Regions from separate parts of the Streptomyces sp. URMC 124 genome, predicted to be linked through region 2. Evidence: riboswitches for the same ligand, from Rfam matches in the RefSeq annotation. Region 2 holds a riboswitch; each other region holds the start of a gene.
The links. Region 2 has a riboswitch for cyclic di-AMP ahead of ACSNOG_RS14685 (transglycosylase family protein). Riboswitches for the same ligand answer to the same signal wherever they lie in the genome.

Region 1 (4,202 bases), on a different contig from region 2:
ACAGCAGGTACGTCGAGGAGATCATCAACCGCCGGCCCAGCGTGTCGAAGAGCTTTCCCAGCAGCAGCGGGCCCAGGAAATTGCCCGCCGCGATGACGGCGAAGAAGTAACCCGTACGGGAGGTGGCGACCTGGAAATGGCTCTCCAGGATGGTGCCGAAGCCGAAGGTGATCGCGTTGTAGAGGAAGGCCTGCCCGATGAAGAGCGCCAGACCGAGGATCGCCCGGCGCCGGTAGCGGGAGAAGACCGTGCGGGCGATTTCACGGAAGGTCACCAGCCCGCGCCGGTGAAGGGTGATCTCCCCCTCCGCGGGCGGCAGCGGGCTCCCCTTCTCCTGCGCCACTTTCTCTTCGATCGACGCGACCAGCGCGTCGGCCTCCTCCCCCCGCCCGTGGAGGAACAGCCAGCGCGGACTTTCCGGCACCTTGCGCCGTACGAGGAGGATGACCAGGCCCAGCACCACCCCGAGGCCGAACGTCAGCCGCCACCCCACGTCCATCGGGAACATGTCCGTGTCGAGCATCAGGATGGACAGCAGCGACCCGCCGATCGCCCCCAGCCAGAAACTCCCGTTGATGATCAGGTCGATCCGGCCCCGGAAAGCAGCGGGGATCAGCTCGTCGACGGCCGAATTGATCGCCGCGTACTCCCCGCCGATACCGAAGCCGGTCAGGAAGCGGAAGAGGAAGAACCACCAGGAGGAAAAGGACAGTGCGGTGAGCGCGGTCGCGGCCAGATAGACCGCCAGCGTGACGATGAACAGCTTCTTGCGCCCGAAGCGGTCGGTGAGCCGCCCGAAGAACAGCGCACCGGAACACGCGCCCGCCACATACAGCGCCGCCGCCATGCCCGTGACCTCAGCAGCCCTGATCGGCAGCCCGCTGCCCTCCTCGGAGAGGCGGCCGGCGATGTTGCCGACCACCGTCACCTCCAGGCCGTCCAGGATCCAGACCGTCCCGAGCCCGATCACGACGGTCCAGTGCCAGCGGGACCAGGGCAGCCGGTCGAGTCGCGCCGGCACGGACGTGGTGACCGTCGACTGCTTCTCGCTCGTGCCCCTCGCCGTCGTCACATGCCGCCGGATGCCCCGTCCCGTACGGACTATGCGCCGGCTGCCCCCGAGGCGCCCCGCTCACTGACTATCCGGCGCCCGCTGCCCGGCACCCGTCGCCTGTCGCCCGCTGCCCGGCACCCGCTAGGGCTGCAGGCCCCTGCTCCGCAGCCACCCCAGCGGGTCGATCGGCGCGCCCCCGCCCGGCCGCACCTCCAGGTGCAGGTGCGGGCCGGTGACGTTGCCCGTCGCGCCGACGCGCCCGATGACCTGACCCGGCGCGACCTTCCCCGACGTCACGACCATCGACGACAGGTGGCAGAACCACAGCTGCGTACCGTCGTCGAGCCTCAGGACGATGCGGTAGCCGTACGCCCCCGCCCAGCCGGCCTGAACGACCGTGCCGCCGCCCACCGCCTTCACCGGCGTGCCGGTCGGGGCTGCGAAGTCCTCCCCCGTGTGGTTCGCGGACCACATGTTCCCCGCCTGGCCGAAGCCGGCCGTCAGCGTGTACGAGGCGAGGGGGAGCTTGAAGGAGCCAACGCCCACGCGGGCACCCGTGCCGGAGCCGGCAGCCCGCTGCTTCTTCGACGTCTGCTGCCGGGGTGCCTGCTGCTTCGACGTCTGTCGCTCTGACGTCTGCGGCTTCGGCGCCTGCCGCTTCTGCGTATGCGTCTGCGTCTCCGGCGCCTCCGCCCGCTCCGGCTCCGGCGACCGCTCCTGCGACCGCTCCTGCGCCTTCTCCGCCTCAGCCGCCCGGACCGCCGCCTCCGCAGCCTTCCGCTCCGCGGCCTTCTTCTGCGTCTCCGCGGCCTGCTTCACCTGGGCCGCCTGTGCTTCGGCCTCGGCCATGCCCTGCTGGTGGTCGGCCTGCTCCAGGATTCTCGCCCGGAGCGTCTCGCCCGCCGTCGCCGCGCTCTCGGCCATCTCCAGGGCGGCCGATGCGCCGCCCTCACCGGCGAATTCGACGGCGGAGTCGGCCGAACCCGCCGCGCTCCCCGCGAAGAACGAGCCGACGCCCGGCAGCTGGGCCAGGTCGGGCATGGATATGGACGCCGCCGGGCGCTCCTGGGCGTGCGCCATGCCGCCCGCGCCGACCGCCGCGATGACGCCCGCGCCCAGCACGGCGCCGCTGCGGGCCATCGTGCCGCCGCGCGGCTTCACGACGCGGTGGCGGCCGCGGCCCGTGCCGAAGGCGTTGTAGACGGACGGCCGGTGGCCGGCGGGCGCGTGCGACGGCTCGGAGCCGTACGCGGCCCCCGGCTCGTGTCGCAGCTCCTGCTCCGGACCGGGTGCGGGCTCCGGCTCGTACGGCGGGAAGTACGCGGGGACCAGCGGCGGGTCGTACGCGGCAGGCTCGTTGGATGCCACGGAGGCACTCCTTTCCTTCCTTCTCGCCTACCGGGTTAGCTGACGGGTTCGGAGCAGGAAGGTCTCCTACGGGCTGCGCTGCCCGATTCACCCCAGGGTGGTGGTTCCCCGGTTCCCGGCACGTGCCGGCCTATCAGGTGGTGCTGTGCCCGCGGGATTCGGCGATGGCGCACGGTGCACCGCCTCTTACGGCGTTGCGACAACCGCGCTCCGTTATCGAACGTTAATAGACATGGCGGGTGGATTCCAAGCCGAACGCCCGAATCCGCCGATGCTCTCGGGCACGTCTTCACGAGACGTACGCCCACGGAACCTGTCGATACTTTCTACGAAATGCTGTTCGATCCGCTCGCCGCGCCGGATCGCCAACAGCGCCATGTCGTCGGAGGCCTGACCCCCCGAATGGCGCGCGACGTCCGCGACCAGCGCGTCCAGCAGCGCTTCGGGGTTCTTGAACTGGCGGCCCGTCAGCCCGGCCCGGGGGTCGTAGAACGTACCGCCGGCGTCCCTCGCCTCGGTCACCCCGTCCGTCATCAGCAGCAGCGTCGACCCCGCGGGGAACTCCCGCTCCTCCGACCGGTCCGGCCACACCCCCAGCTCGCCCAGGCCGAGCGGCAGCGCGGGGACGGACGGGTCGGCCACGCCGATGCGCCCGTCCGCGTGCAGCAGGAGCGGCGAGGGGTGGCCGCGGTTCAGCAACCGGAAGACGGGTTCCCCCGGCGGCAGCTCCGCCAGCACGGCCGTGGTGAAGCCCTCCGCCCGGTCCAGGGAGTCGGCGCGCAGGCTCGCCCGCCGCGCGCCCTCCCGCTGGAGCGCGTGTTCCAGCCGCCCCGCGAGCCCCTCCAGCGTGGGCTCCTGCTCGGCCGCCTCCCGGAAGGCGCCGATCACCACGGCGACCGCCTCGACCGCGCCCAGGCCCTTGCCGCGGACGTCGCCGACGATGACGCGTACGCCGTAGGGGGTGTCCTGGACCGCGTACAGATCGCCGCCGATCCGGGCGTCGGCCTGGGCGGCCACGTAGCGCGCGGCCACGCGGAGGCCGCCGATCCGGGACGGGGGCGCGGGCAGGACGGCGCGCTGGGCCGCCTCCGCGATGCCGCGGGCGGAAGCGAGCTGCTGATCGCTGCGCCGGGCGATGCGGTTGATGCCGAGCGCGACCAGGGAGACGGCTCCGATGGCCGCGATCTCGGCCAGCGCCTGACCGGTGTCGGACGGCCGGTGGTAGATCACGAGGCCGACCGCGACCGCCACTGCGGCCAGAGCTGCCGTGGTCGTCGCGCGGAGGGTGTGCAGGGGCGCCGCAACGAGCGGCGCGGCGGAGAGGAAAGGGGCGCACGTGTAGTTCGCGGGCGCCCCGAGGCCGAAGAGCACGCCGCCGACGATCAGAACGGCCGGCAGCCTACGGACGGCCCGGCGGGCCGTACGGCGGAAGGTGCTGCGCCCGGCATCTCCGCACCTGGCAGGGCCCCGCCCAGGGGTGCCCCGCCCAGCGGTGCCGCGTGCAGCAGGGCTACGGCCCGTGGCGCCACGCCCCGTGCTGCCGCGCACAGCCCGGCGGGCGGAACGGCTCTCTCGCTTGCCCACCGCACTCTCTCCTGACCGGCAGTCCCGCACGTCAACGACCTCCCACCCTTCCGGGCAGGAGGTCGTGATGCGAACGGTGCTGGGCCAACCGGGGACGGGCCCTTAGGAGAGGGGCCCCCGAGTACGGGCCAGGAGGTACAGGTCAGGAGTACGCGCTAGGAAGCGCGACGCTCCCGCGCGCCCCCGGCACCCCGCC
Region 2 (4,202 bases):
GCTGCGCGTGTCAGCCCTTGAAGCGCGGGAAGGCGCTGCGGCCGGCGTAGACCGCGGCGTCGTCCAGGATCTCCTCGATGCGCAGGAGCTGGTTGTACTTGGCGACGCGCTCGGAGCGGGCCGGGGCGCCGGTCTTGATCTGGCCGCAGTTGGTGGCGACGGCCAGGTCGGCGATGGTGACGTCCTCGGTCTCGCCGGAGCGGTGCGACATCATGCACTTGAAGCCGTTGCGCTGGGCCAGCTCGACGGCGTCCAGGGTCTCGGTCAGCGAGCCGATCTGGTTGACCTTGACGAGCAGGGCGTTGGCGGCGCCCTCCTCGATGCCGCGGCCGAGGCGCTCGGGGTTGGTGACGAACAGGTCGTCACCGACGAGCTGGACCTTGTCGCCGAGCTTGTCGGTGATGGTCTTCCAGCCGTCCCAGTCGTCCTCGAACAGCGGGTCCTCGATGGAGACCAGCGGGTACGCCGCGACGAGCTCGGCGTAGTAGTCGGTCATCTCGGCGGCCGTGCGGTCCTGGCCCTCGAACTTGTAGACGCCGTCCTTGTAGAACTCGGAGGCGGCGACGTCGAGCGCGAGCGCGATGTCCTGGCCGGGGGTGTAGCCGGCCTGCTTGATGGCCTCGAGGATGAGGTCCAGGGCCTCGCGGTTGGAGCCGAGGTTCGGGGCGAAGCCGCCCTCGTCGCCCAGGCCGGTGGACAGGCCCTTGGCCTTCAGGACCGACTTGAGGGTGTGGTAGACCTCGGTGCCCCAGCGCAGGGCCTCGGAGAAGGACTCCGCGCCGATCGGCGCGATCATGAACTCCTGGATGTCCACGTTGGAGTCGGCGTGCGAGCCGCCGTTCAGGATGTTCATCATCGGAACGGGCAGCAGGTGCGCGTTCGGGCCGCCCAGGTAGCGGAAGAGCGGCAGGTCGGACGCCTCGGAGGCGGCGTGCGCGACGGCGAGGGAGACGCCCAGGATGGCGTTGGCGCCGAGCGAGCCCTTGTTGTCGGTGGCGTCCAGGTCGAACATGGCCTGGTCGATCAGGCGCTGCTCGGTGGCGTCGTAGCCGACGAGCTCCGGGCCGATCTGCTCGATGACGGCCAGGACGGCCTTCTCGACGCCCTTGCCCATGTAACGGTTCTTGTCACCGTCGCGGAGCTCGATGGCCTCGAAGGCACCGGTGGAGGCGCCGGACGGCACGGCGGCACGGCCCGTGGAGCCGTCGTCGAGGCCGACCTCGACCTCGACCGTGGGGTTGCCTCGCGAGTCGAGGATCTCGCGAGCTACGACGACGTCGATGGACGGCACGAGGGTCTCCTTCGTGTGTGTCTGTGGTTCTGCAGCACGAGCCTAACGGGCCCCGGAGGCTCGCCTCGCCGTTGGACCGCGTTCCCGGGCCGGAAAAGCCTAAAAAACAGCACAAAAGCCCAGAACACCGTATGAACGGCGGATTTTTTCGCTGAACGGGGAAGCAGGCCGGGTCCGGAAACGGCTGAGCCCCGCTCCGGTGCACGCTCGGGGCAGCGCATCGGAGCGGGGCGGTCCCGCCGGGAGCGGAGAGGGGCGGTCCACCGCGGTGGACCGCCCCTGCCGGATCAGCTGAGGTGCAGCTTCTGGCCGACGTAGATCACGTCCGCGTCCTGGACGATGTCCTTGTTGCGGTCGTACAGCTTCTGCCAGCCGCCCTTGACGTTCTTGGCGTCGGCGATCTTGGAGAGGGTGTCGCCCTCCTTGACCTCGTACTCGCCGTCGCCGACCTTGTAGGACTGCGGGGCGGAGTGCTGCTTCGGCGCGGCCGGCTTGGCGGCCGGGGCCTCGTCGCGCTCGACGGTCTGCGGGGCGGTGCGCTTCGGCGCGGCCTTCTTGGGCGCGGCCTGGCGCTCGCTGCGGTCCGCGTGGGACTTGCCCGAGACGGTGCCGCCGGCGCGGGAGGACTTGGTGGAGGAGCCGCCCGAGGTGTCGACGTCGGCCTTGGCGCCACCGGAGCTCAGACCCGGCACCGCGCAGCCCCAGGCGCCCGGGCCCTGCATGGCGAGCAGCCGCTCGGCCACGGCGATCTGCTGGCCCTTGGTGGCGTGGTCGGCGCGGTCGGCGTACTTCTGGCCGCCGGCGGCGTTCCAGGAGGACTGCGAGAACTGCAGACCGCCGTAGTAGCCGTTACCGGTGTTGATGGCCCAGTTGCCACCGGACTCGCACTGGGCGACCTTGTCCCACGTGGAAACCGAGGCGGCGTTGGCGGAGGTGGCGACCATCAGCGGGGCGGCGACAGCTGCACCGGTGACACCGGCGAGCGTGAAGATGCGGACGGCCTTGGACGGACGACGGTGCTTGCCCTTGGACATAAGTCGTTTCCTCACCGACGCCTACGAGGTGAGCTGTCGGGTTCGGGCTGTGAGTTCGCCCGGCTTCGTGTGCGAGCACACTCGGCTTCACCCCTAGCCGGTCCCGGACCCACGGCCTTGGCCGAGGAGCCGTTACCGGCGCCTACCTTGGTTCCCCCGCTCCTGCCTACGGCGCTTGCGCGACGACTCCCCCGATCGCCGGCAGGATTCGGCGTGGCGACCGTGGTGCCCGCGGTGGCGAGCGGACACGACGGTAAACACAGTCGCGGCAAGGGTTCAAACCCCTCTTTCCAGCCACAGTTGCCCCTGGTTACCCAGGGGAACATCACGTTTCCGCAGGTGAGAGACGGTTTGCCAAGTCCGGGAAGTCCGCATTCCGCCACCGGGCAAAGAGACCCATGTCTCACTTTCGACTGGAACGGACATTCGCCGCGAACTGCCGGTCTATTTACCGACCTCGAGCCTCTGACCAGGACGGATCAGGTCGGGATCGGTTCCGACCGCTTTCTCATTGCGCTGATACAGAGACTGCCAACCTCCCTTGACCGCATGCTCCTCGGCGATGGCTGACAGGTTGTCACCGGGACGCACGGTGTAGTCGGTGGGCGTGGGGCTGCCGGTGCGTGCGTCGCCGCCGCCCCGGGACGTACGGCCCTCGTCCTCCGAACGGGACGGGTCCGCCCGGTGCTTGCCCGTGCCCGCGCCGGCGTCGTCGGGCGTCCGGCCCTCGGGCGAAGCGGAATCGCCGGGCGAGGGCGAGGCCGTGCCGCCGGGAATCTGCGTCGGGTCGTCGGTCGGGGACGTGGACGGCTTGCGGTGCCGGCCTTCCTGCGGCTCGCCGGACTTCCCGTCGCCCGGCTTGCCCGGGGCGCCCGGTGACGGCGCGTCGGACGAGGGGCTGCCGGACGGGCTGCCGGACGGCTGACCGGAGGACTGCCCCGGCGACGGCTGCCCGGTCGAGGGCTGCCCCGAAGGCTGCTTGGAGGGGTCGGCCGAGGGGCTTGTGGAGGAGCCGGGCGAGGGCTTCCCGGACGGCGAGGGAGACGTGGACGCGTCGGAAGGCTTGCCGTGCTCGGAGGGCTCGGACGGCTCGGACGGCGTGGAGTGCGAAGTGGTGCGCTCCGGGGCGCGTGAAGGCGTCGAGTCGCTCGCGGGGGCGTGTGTGCCGCCCGGGTTGACCTCCGCCGGGGCGCCGCCCGAGGTGAGCCCCGCCTTCGCCGCACAGCTCGACCAGGGGCCGGAGCCGCTGCTTTCGAGGATCTGCTCGGCGACGGTGATCTGCTGCGCACGGCTGGCGAGGTCGGGCCGGGGGGCGTACTCCCGGCCGCCGTGGCGCTCCCAGAGGTCCTGGGTCAGCTGCAGTCCCCCGTAGGTCCCGTTTCCGGAGTTGGCACTCCACAGGCCGTCGCTCGCGCACTGGGCGACACGGTCCCAGGTGCCTGCGTCGGCGGCCGACGCACCGGTGGCCGCCATCAGCGGCATGGCGATCCCGGAGGCGGTCACCCCCGCGGCGACCACGATGGCGGGTATCTGACGGGGGCGGCGATGTCGGCCGTTTCCGGGTCTCATGGGCGGTTGCCTCTCGTTCGGCGGCGAATGGTGGTTGAAGATAGCGACGGCCCACCCGAGTCACAAGCCGATGTAGCGGAGGTCACGCCGAGATCACGTCGGCTGACGCGCGTTCAGGCGGGCGGCCCTCCCTGGGTGGTTGTGTCCGGAATGCCCTCCGGTGCAGAGGCCACCGGACCCTCCGGCGTGAACGTCACCGGGAGCGTGCGCAGACCGCGCATGATGAGGCCGCCGCGCCACCGCAGCTCCTCCGGATCGGCCCCCAGCCGCAGGTCGGGAAGGCGCCGCAGCAGGGTCGCCAGGGCCGT
Region 3 (4,202 bases), on a different contig from region 2:
GGACCACGGTGGTCTCCAGGGTGCTTAACCGCGAGGCCTCCGACTCCAGGCTGATGAAGTCGAGATAGGCCGGTGGCAGCCGGTCGCGGTAGGCGTACCACCAGCCGCGCCGGGCCCCCGCGCCCTCGCCCGGTTCGGTGGACCCCGCGCCGCACAGCGCCCCCAGCAGTGCGCGCAGTTCGGTGTCGGTGACCCCGTAGGCGTCCAGCAGGCGGGCCACGTCCGCCGGTTTCACGCCACTGCTGCCCGTCTCGATCCGGCTGACCTTCGACTGGTGCCAGCCCACCGCGCGCGCGGCCTCCAGGCTCGTCAGCCCGGCCAGCTCGCGCTGGCGGCGCAGCTCCGCCCCCAGCTTGCGGCGGCGTACCGCCGGTCCGTACCGCATGGGCCCTCCCCTGGGTCTGCTGTCACTGTCATACGTCAGTGTCAATAGCCCAGTGTGCCGCGTGAATCCGGTCGCTCGTCGTAGAGTTCACTGCTTCGGGCGACAGATATATGCATATCTTGGGGGATCGCTCCCATCACAGGCGTTATCAGTGGCAGTCTGTCGCGCAGAGCCGTCCGAGGCCGCTCACGACCCCCATGACTCACGGCGCCCTTCCCGTCCTTCCGCGGCGGTGCACCGCAAGTCCGGTCTCGGCGGGACCTCGGCTGAAAGGGCCACCGCCATGGCAGACCACCAAGAAGCCACCGTCACGCTGCCGAGCGCCCCCGCCTCGGTCTCCACGGCGCGCCGCTACGTCGCGGAGGTGCTGGCGGACTGGGGCCTCCCGGGCGGGACCGACACCTCCGAGACCGTGCGCCTGATCGTCTCCGAGCTCGCGACCAACGCCGTGCAGCACACCCGGGGACAGTCGCCCACCTTCACCGTGGACGTCCGTCTCGACCGCGACCAGCAGCTGCGCATCGGCGTCACCGACAGCCACCCGCGCTTCCCCCGGCGGCTGCCCGCCGCGGTCCAGCAGGACAACGGCCGCGGCATGGTGATCATCCGCTGTCTGACCGCCGAGCACGGGGGGCGGCTGTTCTGCACGCCGACCTCCGACGGCGGCAAGACGGTGTGGATCTCCCTCCCCTGGACCGCGCCGGTCAGCGCGGAGCGCTGAACTCCCCTCCGGCCGGCCAGGCCCCCCGCACGGGGTGCGGGGGGCCTCGGGCCGCTCCGGGCCCTCGTGCGGGGAGGTGCGGGGGGTGCGAGGAGTCGCGTCACCGTGCCGTCCGGGATCGCCGGCCGGGCCGGTGACGCCGGGTCAGCCGACCCTGCCGTACAGGACGCTGTTGGTCCAGATCCGCTCCAGGCGGACGACCGCGCCGGTCTTGGGGGCGTGCCAGATGCGGCCGCCCCCGGCGTATATCCCCACGTGGTAGATCCCGCGCCCCGAGACGAAGAAGACGAGGTCGCCGCTTTCGCGTGCGGAGCGGGGGATGTGACGGGTGCTGTTGTACTGCTGGGCGGCGGTGCGGGGCAGGGACTTCCCGGCCCGCTTGAAGGAGTAGAGCGTCAGGCCCGAGCAGTCGAACCGGTGGGGTCCGGTCGCCCCCCACTGATAGGGGGAACCCTGCTTCGAGGCCGCGATCCGCAGTGCCTGGGTGGAGACGGTGGTCGCCTCCGCCTCTGCCGCGCCGCCCGGGGCCAGCACGGTGGCCCCGACGGCGGCGAGAGTGAGGGCCGATGCGGCACCGGCCCTGGACAGCTTTGACGGACGTTTGTGCGCGCCCATGCGCTAACCCTTCGTCAGCCGCCTGTGAAGGATGACCTGTCGGGTTCGGGCAGGCGAAGGTTGCCCGGCCGCTGTCAACGGCTTCACCCCAAGGGCCGACCGCACTACTCTTGGTCGTCCCACCACTCTTGGGTCCTCCATCCCTGCCGTTGCACTCAAGTCGACCTGCATCCGGGCGGCGGCAGGGTTCGGCGTCCGCCCGGACCGCCCCGCCGGGGTGGCGGGGTCTTGTCGTCGCAGGGATCTTGGCGCAGCCGTCGTGCCGTTTCCGAGCGGATCCAGGGGTATGTGAGCCTGATCACTCCTGGGCAATTCCGCTGGACGCGGGGCGATTTGATGGGGTGCGCGCAAGCCGGCTGAGGCGCTGGCCTGCGGCGGTTCGTACCGGCCCGGGCGCAATCCGGCCGCCCGCGCCAAATCGATCACCGCGGCCCGTCTACGCCGTGATCCTCCATGGAGGGGACCGGGGTTTATTCGGGTGCGGACCCCCGGCCCTCCGGCGCACATGGCGCGGAGATCCCTTCGCCCCCGGCGCTCTGCGCCGGGGACCCGTCTCCTCCGCGTCGGCATGACCCGCTCGCACCTTCCGTTCACCCGTTTCGTGCGTGTGTGCGAGCCGGGGTGCCGCCGCACCGCCGCGACGACCATGGTCTGCGCCGCCCGTAGCCGGCGGTACGTGTCGTGCGGACGGACGGCCATGATCCGGCCCAGAAGATCCAGTAGATGCAGACGACAGGCGGCGCCCGGGCCCCTGGCCATGGCATCGCAAAGAGTCAGTTAACGCGTTGGAAAAGGTTGCGCCCTAATCTGCAATCACTGGCCTCCGGCCGAAGAACCCCAGGTCAACACCGTGTTGAACTCGGGTAGCGTCCCGGTGCGTCCATCCGGGACACCTGGGACGACAGTGAGGTGGGACGCATGCAACTCTCCCCGCGCGAGCAGGAACGACTGCTCCTGCACGTGGCCGCCGACGTGGCCGCCCAGCGCAAGGCCCGGGGCCTGCTCCTCAACCACCCCGAGGCGGTGGCCCTGATCACGGTCCACGTCCTCGAAGGCGCCCGGGACGGCCGCACCGTCGCCGAGCTCATGTCCTCCGGGCGCAAGGTGCTCACCCGCGACGAGGTCATGGAGGGCATCCCCGAGATGATCCCCGACGTCCAGGTCGAGGCCACCTTCCCCGACGGCACCAAGCTCGTCACCGTCCACGAACCGATCTGCTGACGGGGAGGACCCCGCGATGATCCCCGGAGAAATCCTGTACGCCGCCGAGCCCGTGGCCCTCAACCAGGGACTGCACCGCACCCGGCTCACCGTGCTCAACGCCGCCGACCGCCCGGTGCAGGTCGGCTCGCACTACCACTTCGCCGAGGCCAACCCGGGCCTGGAATTCGACCGCGCGGCGGCCCGCGGCAAGCGCCTCGACATCGCCGCCGGCACCGCCGTCCGCTTCGAGCCGGGCATCCCCCTCCGCGTCGACCTCGTCCCCATCGCCGGCAAGCGCATCGTCGAGGGACTGCGCGGCGAGTGCGGGGGACCGCTCGATGACTGAACTCAGCCGCGTCGCCTACGCCGGCCTCTACGGGCCGACCACCGGCGACCGCGTGCGCCTCGCCGACACCGGCCTGGTCGTCGAGATCGAGGAGGACCGCAGCGGCGGACCCGGCCACGCGGGCGACGAAGCCGTCTTCGGCGGCGGCAAGGTCATCCGCGAGTCGATGGGCCAGTCCCGCGCGACCCGGGCCGACGGAGCGCCCGACACCGTCATCACGGGCGCGCTCGTCCTCGACCACTGGGGCGTCGTCAAGGCCGACATCGGCATCCGCGACGGCCGCATCACCGGCGTCGGCAAGGCCGGCAACCCCGACACCATGGACGGTGTCCACCCCGACCTCGTCATCGGACCCGAGACCGAAGTCATCGCCGGCAACGGCAAGATCCTCACCGCCGGCGCCGTCGACGCCCACGTCCACTTCATCTGCCCGCAGGCCGCGGACGAGGCCCTCGCCTCCGGCGTCACCACCCTGCTCGGCGGCGGCACCGGACCGGCCGAGGGCAGCAAGGCCACCACCATCACCCCCGGCGCCTGGCACCTCGCCCGGATGTTCGAGGCGATGGAGGGCTACCCCGTCAACCTCGGCCTGCTGGGCAAGGGCAACACCGTCTCGTACGACTCGATGCGCGCCCAGCTGCGGGCCGGCGCCGTCGGCTTCAAGATCCACGAGGACTGGGGGGCGACCCCCGCCGTCATCGACGCCTGCCTGTCCGTGTGCGAGGAGAGCGGCGCCCAGCTCGCCATCCACACCGACACCCTCAACGAGGCCGGCTTCGTCGGCGACACCCTCGCCGCCATCGCCGGCCGCTCCATCCACGCCTACCACACCGAAGGCGCCGGCGGCGGGCACGCCCCCGACATCATCACCGTCGTCTCCGAGACCAACGTCCTGCCCAGCTCCACCAACCCCACCCGGCCGCACACCGTCA
Region 4 (4,202 bases), on a different contig from region 2:
CGACCGCCGCCGGCGTCCCCGTGACGATCGCCAAGGCCGACGGCAACCCCGTCAACGCCGGTTCCATGCTGGCCGTGCTGGGCCTGGGCGCCCAGGGTGGCGAGGAGATCGTCCTGTCCAGCGACGCCGAGGGCGCCGAGGCCGCTCTGGAGCGCCTGGCGAAGCTGGTCGCCGAGGGTCTCGAGGAGCTCCCGGAGACCGTCTGACTCGACGGAATCGCGCGCGGCGGGGCCGCGGCGGCCGATTGAGGGCCGCCGTGGCCCCGCTGTCGTTTCCCTCGCCGTTTCCCCCCGCCGCTTCCCCCGCCGTTTCCTCATTCGCACCCGGTGCGCTCCCATTCGCACCCCCGCGTGCGCCCGCGTGGAAATCCATGGCATTCCAGCGGTAACAGCCGGGCATTCCTTTGACGGAAGTCCGGCGGGAGATCATTTCCTGCGGTAACGCCGCACGTTAAATCAGGAGCCGGAGATCACCGTGCGCGCCCCCGGTCGCGCATTCCGCGCGCGGGGCGCCGGCACGGAGCGGCGCAGCCGGAATTCCCCGGGCGAGCGGTCCGCGCGGGCCGCCGCGAGGGCCCGGGCCCGCTCGGCGTCGCCGCGGGCGACGGCGTCCACGAGGGCGCCGAGGGCCTCCCAGGTGTCGACGGGGCGCACGGGCGGCTCCGCCGCGTACACCCACGCGATCTTCAGCCGGAGCTGGGTGAGCAGGGCCGCGAGGCTCGGGCTGCCGGACGCCTGGGCGAGGGTCTCGTCGAACCAGTCCCCGAGCGGCCGCAGCTCGCCCGTACGCCCGCCGCGGGCGCGCTCCTGGCCGAGCCGGACCAGACCGCGCAGCACCTTCAGATGCGCCTCCGTACGGCGCTGTGCGGCGCGCGCGGCACCCAGCGGCTCCAGCAGGGCGCGGACCTCCAGCAGATCGGCGGCCTCCTGCTCGGTGGGCTCCGCGACACAGGCGCCCGCGTGCCGCCGGGTGGTCACGAACCCCTCCGAGGCGAGGGTGCGCAACGCCTCGCGCACGGGCACGCGCGAAACGCCGTAGCGCCGCGCGAGGACTTCTTCGGTGAGCCTGCTGCCGGGTGGAAACGTGCCGGAAACAATGTCGTCACGGATCGCCGTGCACACGGCGTGCGCGGAAATGCGACGGCCGCTCTGATGCGCCGCGCCATCGCCGTGGTGCGCTGTGCCATCACCGTTCACGTACGGCCCCGCATGGGTGAACCTCCGCATAACCCCCGCGAAACGCGGCCGATTGACGCCTGTTCAGCGACTCTATTGCAGCCGCCCGCGATTTCCGACGGCGCACGTGAAGTCATCGATATGTTTTGGCCAACACGAGGGTACGACAAAGGCCCCGGCCGGTGGGCCGGGGCCTTCGTGAGGCTGAGGTGCCGCGCGCGGGGGCGCCGGCGGGTGCGTCAGAGGCTGACGCCGTGCTCGCTGAGGTAGGCGACCGGGTCGATGTCGGTGCCGTACGTGGCGCCGGTGCGGGCCTCGAAGTGCAGGTGCGGGCCGGTGACGTTGCCCGTGGCGCCGGAGAGGCCGATCTGCTGGCCGGCGGTGACCGACTGGCCGACGGAGACGTCGATGGACGACAGGTGGCCGTACTGCGTGTAGGTGCCGTCGTTGTGCTTGATGACGACGTTGTTGCCGTAGGCGCCGCCCCAGCCGGCCTCGACGATGGTGCCCGCGCCCACGGACTGCACCGAGGTGCCGGTCGCGGCGTGCATGTCGATGCCGGTGTGGCTGCCGGAGGACCACAGGCCGCTGGAGGCCTTGTAGGACGTGGAGACGTACGAGCCGGCGATCGGCGAGACGAAGGTGTTGAGACGCTTGCGCTCCTGCTCGCGGGCGACGCGCTCCTGCTCCTTGCGCTCGGCCTCGGCCTTGCGCTTGGCCTCGTCCGCGGCCTTCTTGACGTCGGCGGCCTGCTGCTTGGCGGCGGACTCGGCCTCGTGGACGGCGGTGTTCTCGGCTGCGGCGCTGGTCTGGACCTGGGCCTGCTCGCCGATGCGGCCCGCCGTGTCCTCGCCGATGACGACGGCCTGGGTCAGGCCGGTGTCCTCGGTGGGGCGGTGGGTCTCGTCGGGGGAGGCGGCCATCGCCGGGGCGGCGAGGCCCGCCACGACACCGGTGGCGGCGAGGGTGGCTATGCCCGCCGCGTTCGCGCTGACGCGAACGGCGCGGCTCGGCTTGCGGTGCTTCCCGGTGGCACGAGTGAACGCCATTGGTGAGGCTGGTCCTTTCCTTCCCTCTCGCCTACCGGGTTAGCTGACGGGTTCGGAGCAGGAAGGTCTCCTACGGATCCCTCCGGAAAGGGGCCCGATTCACCCCAGGGACACTTGGGTCCCCGGCTCCCCTGGCTCGCGCCGTACGGGGACTCGGCGATGTCTGCCCGGGCCGCGGATGCGACGCACATCTGACGGACAGACGCTTTGACGCTAGACGCCGCCACTTTCGATCGGCAAACAGAAGCCCCATTTTGTGGCCCACGCCACAACGCAGACATGCAACCACTCCGCTAAATCGGACATTTGGCAGGCACACGCGCCTCAGGGGCGCGCGTGCCTGCCGGTTGACGGGCCGCCCGGTGCGGGCGGCCCGCCGGGGGTCAGCCCGTGATCACCGTCACGTCGCCGATGCCGAGGGCCCGGACGGGCTCCTCGATCTGCGCGGCGTCGCCGACGAGCACCGTCACCAGACGGTCGACCGGGAAGGCGCTCACCGCGGCCGCGGTGGCCTCCACCGTGCCCGTGGCGGCGAGGCGCTCGTACAGCTGGGCCTGGAAGTCGTCCGGCAGGTGCTGCTCGACCTGGTCGGCCAGGGTGCCCGCGACGGCCGCCGCCGTCTCGAACTTCAGCGGGGCGACGCCCACCAGGTTCTGCACGGCGGAGTCGCGCTCCTCGTCCGTCAGGCCCTCGGCGGCGAGGGTGCGCAGGACGGTCCACAGGTCCGCGAGCGCCGGGCCGGTGGAGGCGGTGTCCACCGAGCCGCTGATGGCGAGCATGGCGGCGCCGGTGCCCTCCGGAGTGGACAGCAGCACCTGGCCGAAGGCCCGGACGCCGTAGGTGTAGCCCTTCTCCTCGCGCAGGACGCGGTCCAGGCGGGAGGTGAGGGTGCCGCCGAGGCAGTACGTGCCGACGCTCTGCGCGGGCCAGACCCGGTCGTGCCGGTCGGCACCGATGCGGCCGATGAGGAGCTGCGTCTGGACCGCGCCGGGGCGGTCCACGATGACGACGCGGCCGGTGTCGTCCGCGGTGACCGGCTTGAGGGGGTACGGCTCGGCCGGGGAGCCCGTCCAGGCGCCGAGGGAGTCGGCGAGGGCCGCTTCGAGGTCGACCCCGGTGAAGTCGCCGACGACCACGGCGGTCGTGGTGGCGGGGCGGACGTGGGCCTCGTAGAAGGCCCGCACGGAGGCGGCGTCGATGCGGGCGACGGTCTCCTCGGTGCCCTGGCGGGGGCGCGACATCCGCGAGCCGGCCGGGAAGAGCTCCTTGGAGAGCGCCATGGCGGCCCGGCGGGCGGGGTTGGCCAGCTCGTGCGGGATCTCGTCCAGGCGGTTGCCCACCAGGCGCTCGACCTCGTGGTCGGGGAAGGCGGGGGCGCGCAGCGCGTCGGCCACGAGGCCGAGGGCCTTGCCCAGCCGGGAGGCGGGGACCTCCAGGGACAGGCGCACGCCGGGGTGGTCCGCGTGGGCGTCGAGCGTGGCGCCGCAGCGCTCCAGCTCGGCGGTGAACTCCTCGGCGGTGTGCTTGTCGGTGCCCTCGGACAGGGCGCGCGCCATGATGGTGGCGACGCCGTCGAGGCCCTCCGGCTCCGCGGCGAGGGGGGCCACCACGTTGATGTCGACGGCGACGACCTGCTGGCCCGGGCGGTGGCAGCGCAGCACCGTCAGGCCGTTGGGGAGCGTGCCGCGCTCGGGGGCGGGGAAGGCCCAGGGGGCCGCGGGGCCGGCCTGGGGCTGCGGGTGGAACTGCATGGAGGGCTGGGTGGTGTCAGCGGCCACGGCGTCGCTCACTTGGCCGTCTCCTCTTCTTCTTCGGCGTTCTCGTCGGCGGCGGGGGCGACGGCCTCGGTGGGCTCGGTGGGCTCGTACACCAGCACGGCGCGGTTGTCGGGGCGCAGGCGGGCCTGGGCGACCTGCCGCACCTCCTCCGGCGTGATGTCCAGCACGCGCTGCACGGCGGTGAGGGCGAGCTGGGGGTC

Region 1: another riboswitch for cyclic di-AMP. It lies ahead of ACSNOG_RS20290 (M23 family metallopeptidase); the one in region 2 lies ahead of ACSNOG_RS14685 (transglycosylase family protein).
Region 3: another riboswitch for cyclic di-AMP. It lies ahead of ACSNOG_RS09540 (C40 family peptidase); the one in region 2 lies ahead of ACSNOG_RS14685 (transglycosylase family protein).
Region 4: another riboswitch for cyclic di-AMP. It lies ahead of ACSNOG_RS10985 (M23 family metallopeptidase); the one in region 2 lies ahead of ACSNOG_RS14685 (transglycosylase family protein).

Annotation. Positions count from the first base shown of each region.
Region 1 covers NZ_JBPQTS010000096.1:17,428-21,629, forward strand. The annotation lists gene ACSNOG_RS20285 (MFS transporter) at 1-1,072, opposite strand, end outside; gene ACSNOG_RS20290 (M23 family metallopeptidase) at 1,196-2,422, opposite strand; cyclic di-AMP (ydaO/yuaA leader) riboswitch at 2,432-2,563, opposite strand; gene ACSNOG_RS20295 (PP2C family protein-serine/threonine phosphatase) at 2,636-4,006, opposite strand; gene ACSNOG_RS20300 (DEAD/DEAH box helicase) at 4,162-4,202, opposite strand, start outside.
Region 2 covers NZ_JBPQTS010000058.1:1,090-5,291, reverse strand. The annotation lists gene eno (phosphopyruvate hydratase) at 11-1,291, opposite strand; gene ACSNOG_RS14685 (transglycosylase family protein) at 1,579-2,325, opposite strand; cyclic di-AMP (ydaO/yuaA leader) riboswitch at 2,329-2,509, opposite strand; gene ACSNOG_RS14680 (transglycosylase family protein) at 2,770-3,894, opposite strand; partial or broken gene ACSNOG_RS14675 (cytochrome P450 family protein) at 4,008-4,202, opposite strand, start outside.
Region 3 covers NZ_JBPQTS010000032.1:16,433-20,634, reverse strand. The annotation lists gene ACSNOG_RS09550 (helix-turn-helix domain-containing protein) at 1-385, opposite strand, end outside; gene ACSNOG_RS09545 (ATP-binding protein) at 669-1,106, shown strand; gene ACSNOG_RS09540 (C40 family peptidase) at 1,251-1,721, opposite strand; cyclic di-AMP (ydaO/yuaA leader) riboswitch at 1,726-1,909, opposite strand; gene ACSNOG_RS09535 (urease subunit gamma) at 2,640-2,942, shown strand; gene ACSNOG_RS09530 (urease subunit beta) at 2,959-3,270, shown strand; gene ACSNOG_RS09525 (urease subunit alpha) at 3,263-4,202, shown strand, end outside.
Region 4 covers NZ_JBPQTS010000038.1:26,569-30,770, reverse strand. The annotation lists gene ACSNOG_RS10995 (HPr family phosphocarrier protein) at 1-206, shown strand, start outside; gene ACSNOG_RS10990 (GntR family transcriptional regulator) at 456-1,121, opposite strand; gene ACSNOG_RS10985 (M23 family metallopeptidase) at 1,415-2,224, opposite strand; cyclic di-AMP (ydaO/yuaA leader) riboswitch at 2,238-2,393, opposite strand; gene ACSNOG_RS10980 (M16 family metallopeptidase) at 2,608-3,975, opposite strand; gene ACSNOG_RS10975 (M16 family metallopeptidase) at 4,011-4,202, opposite strand, start outside.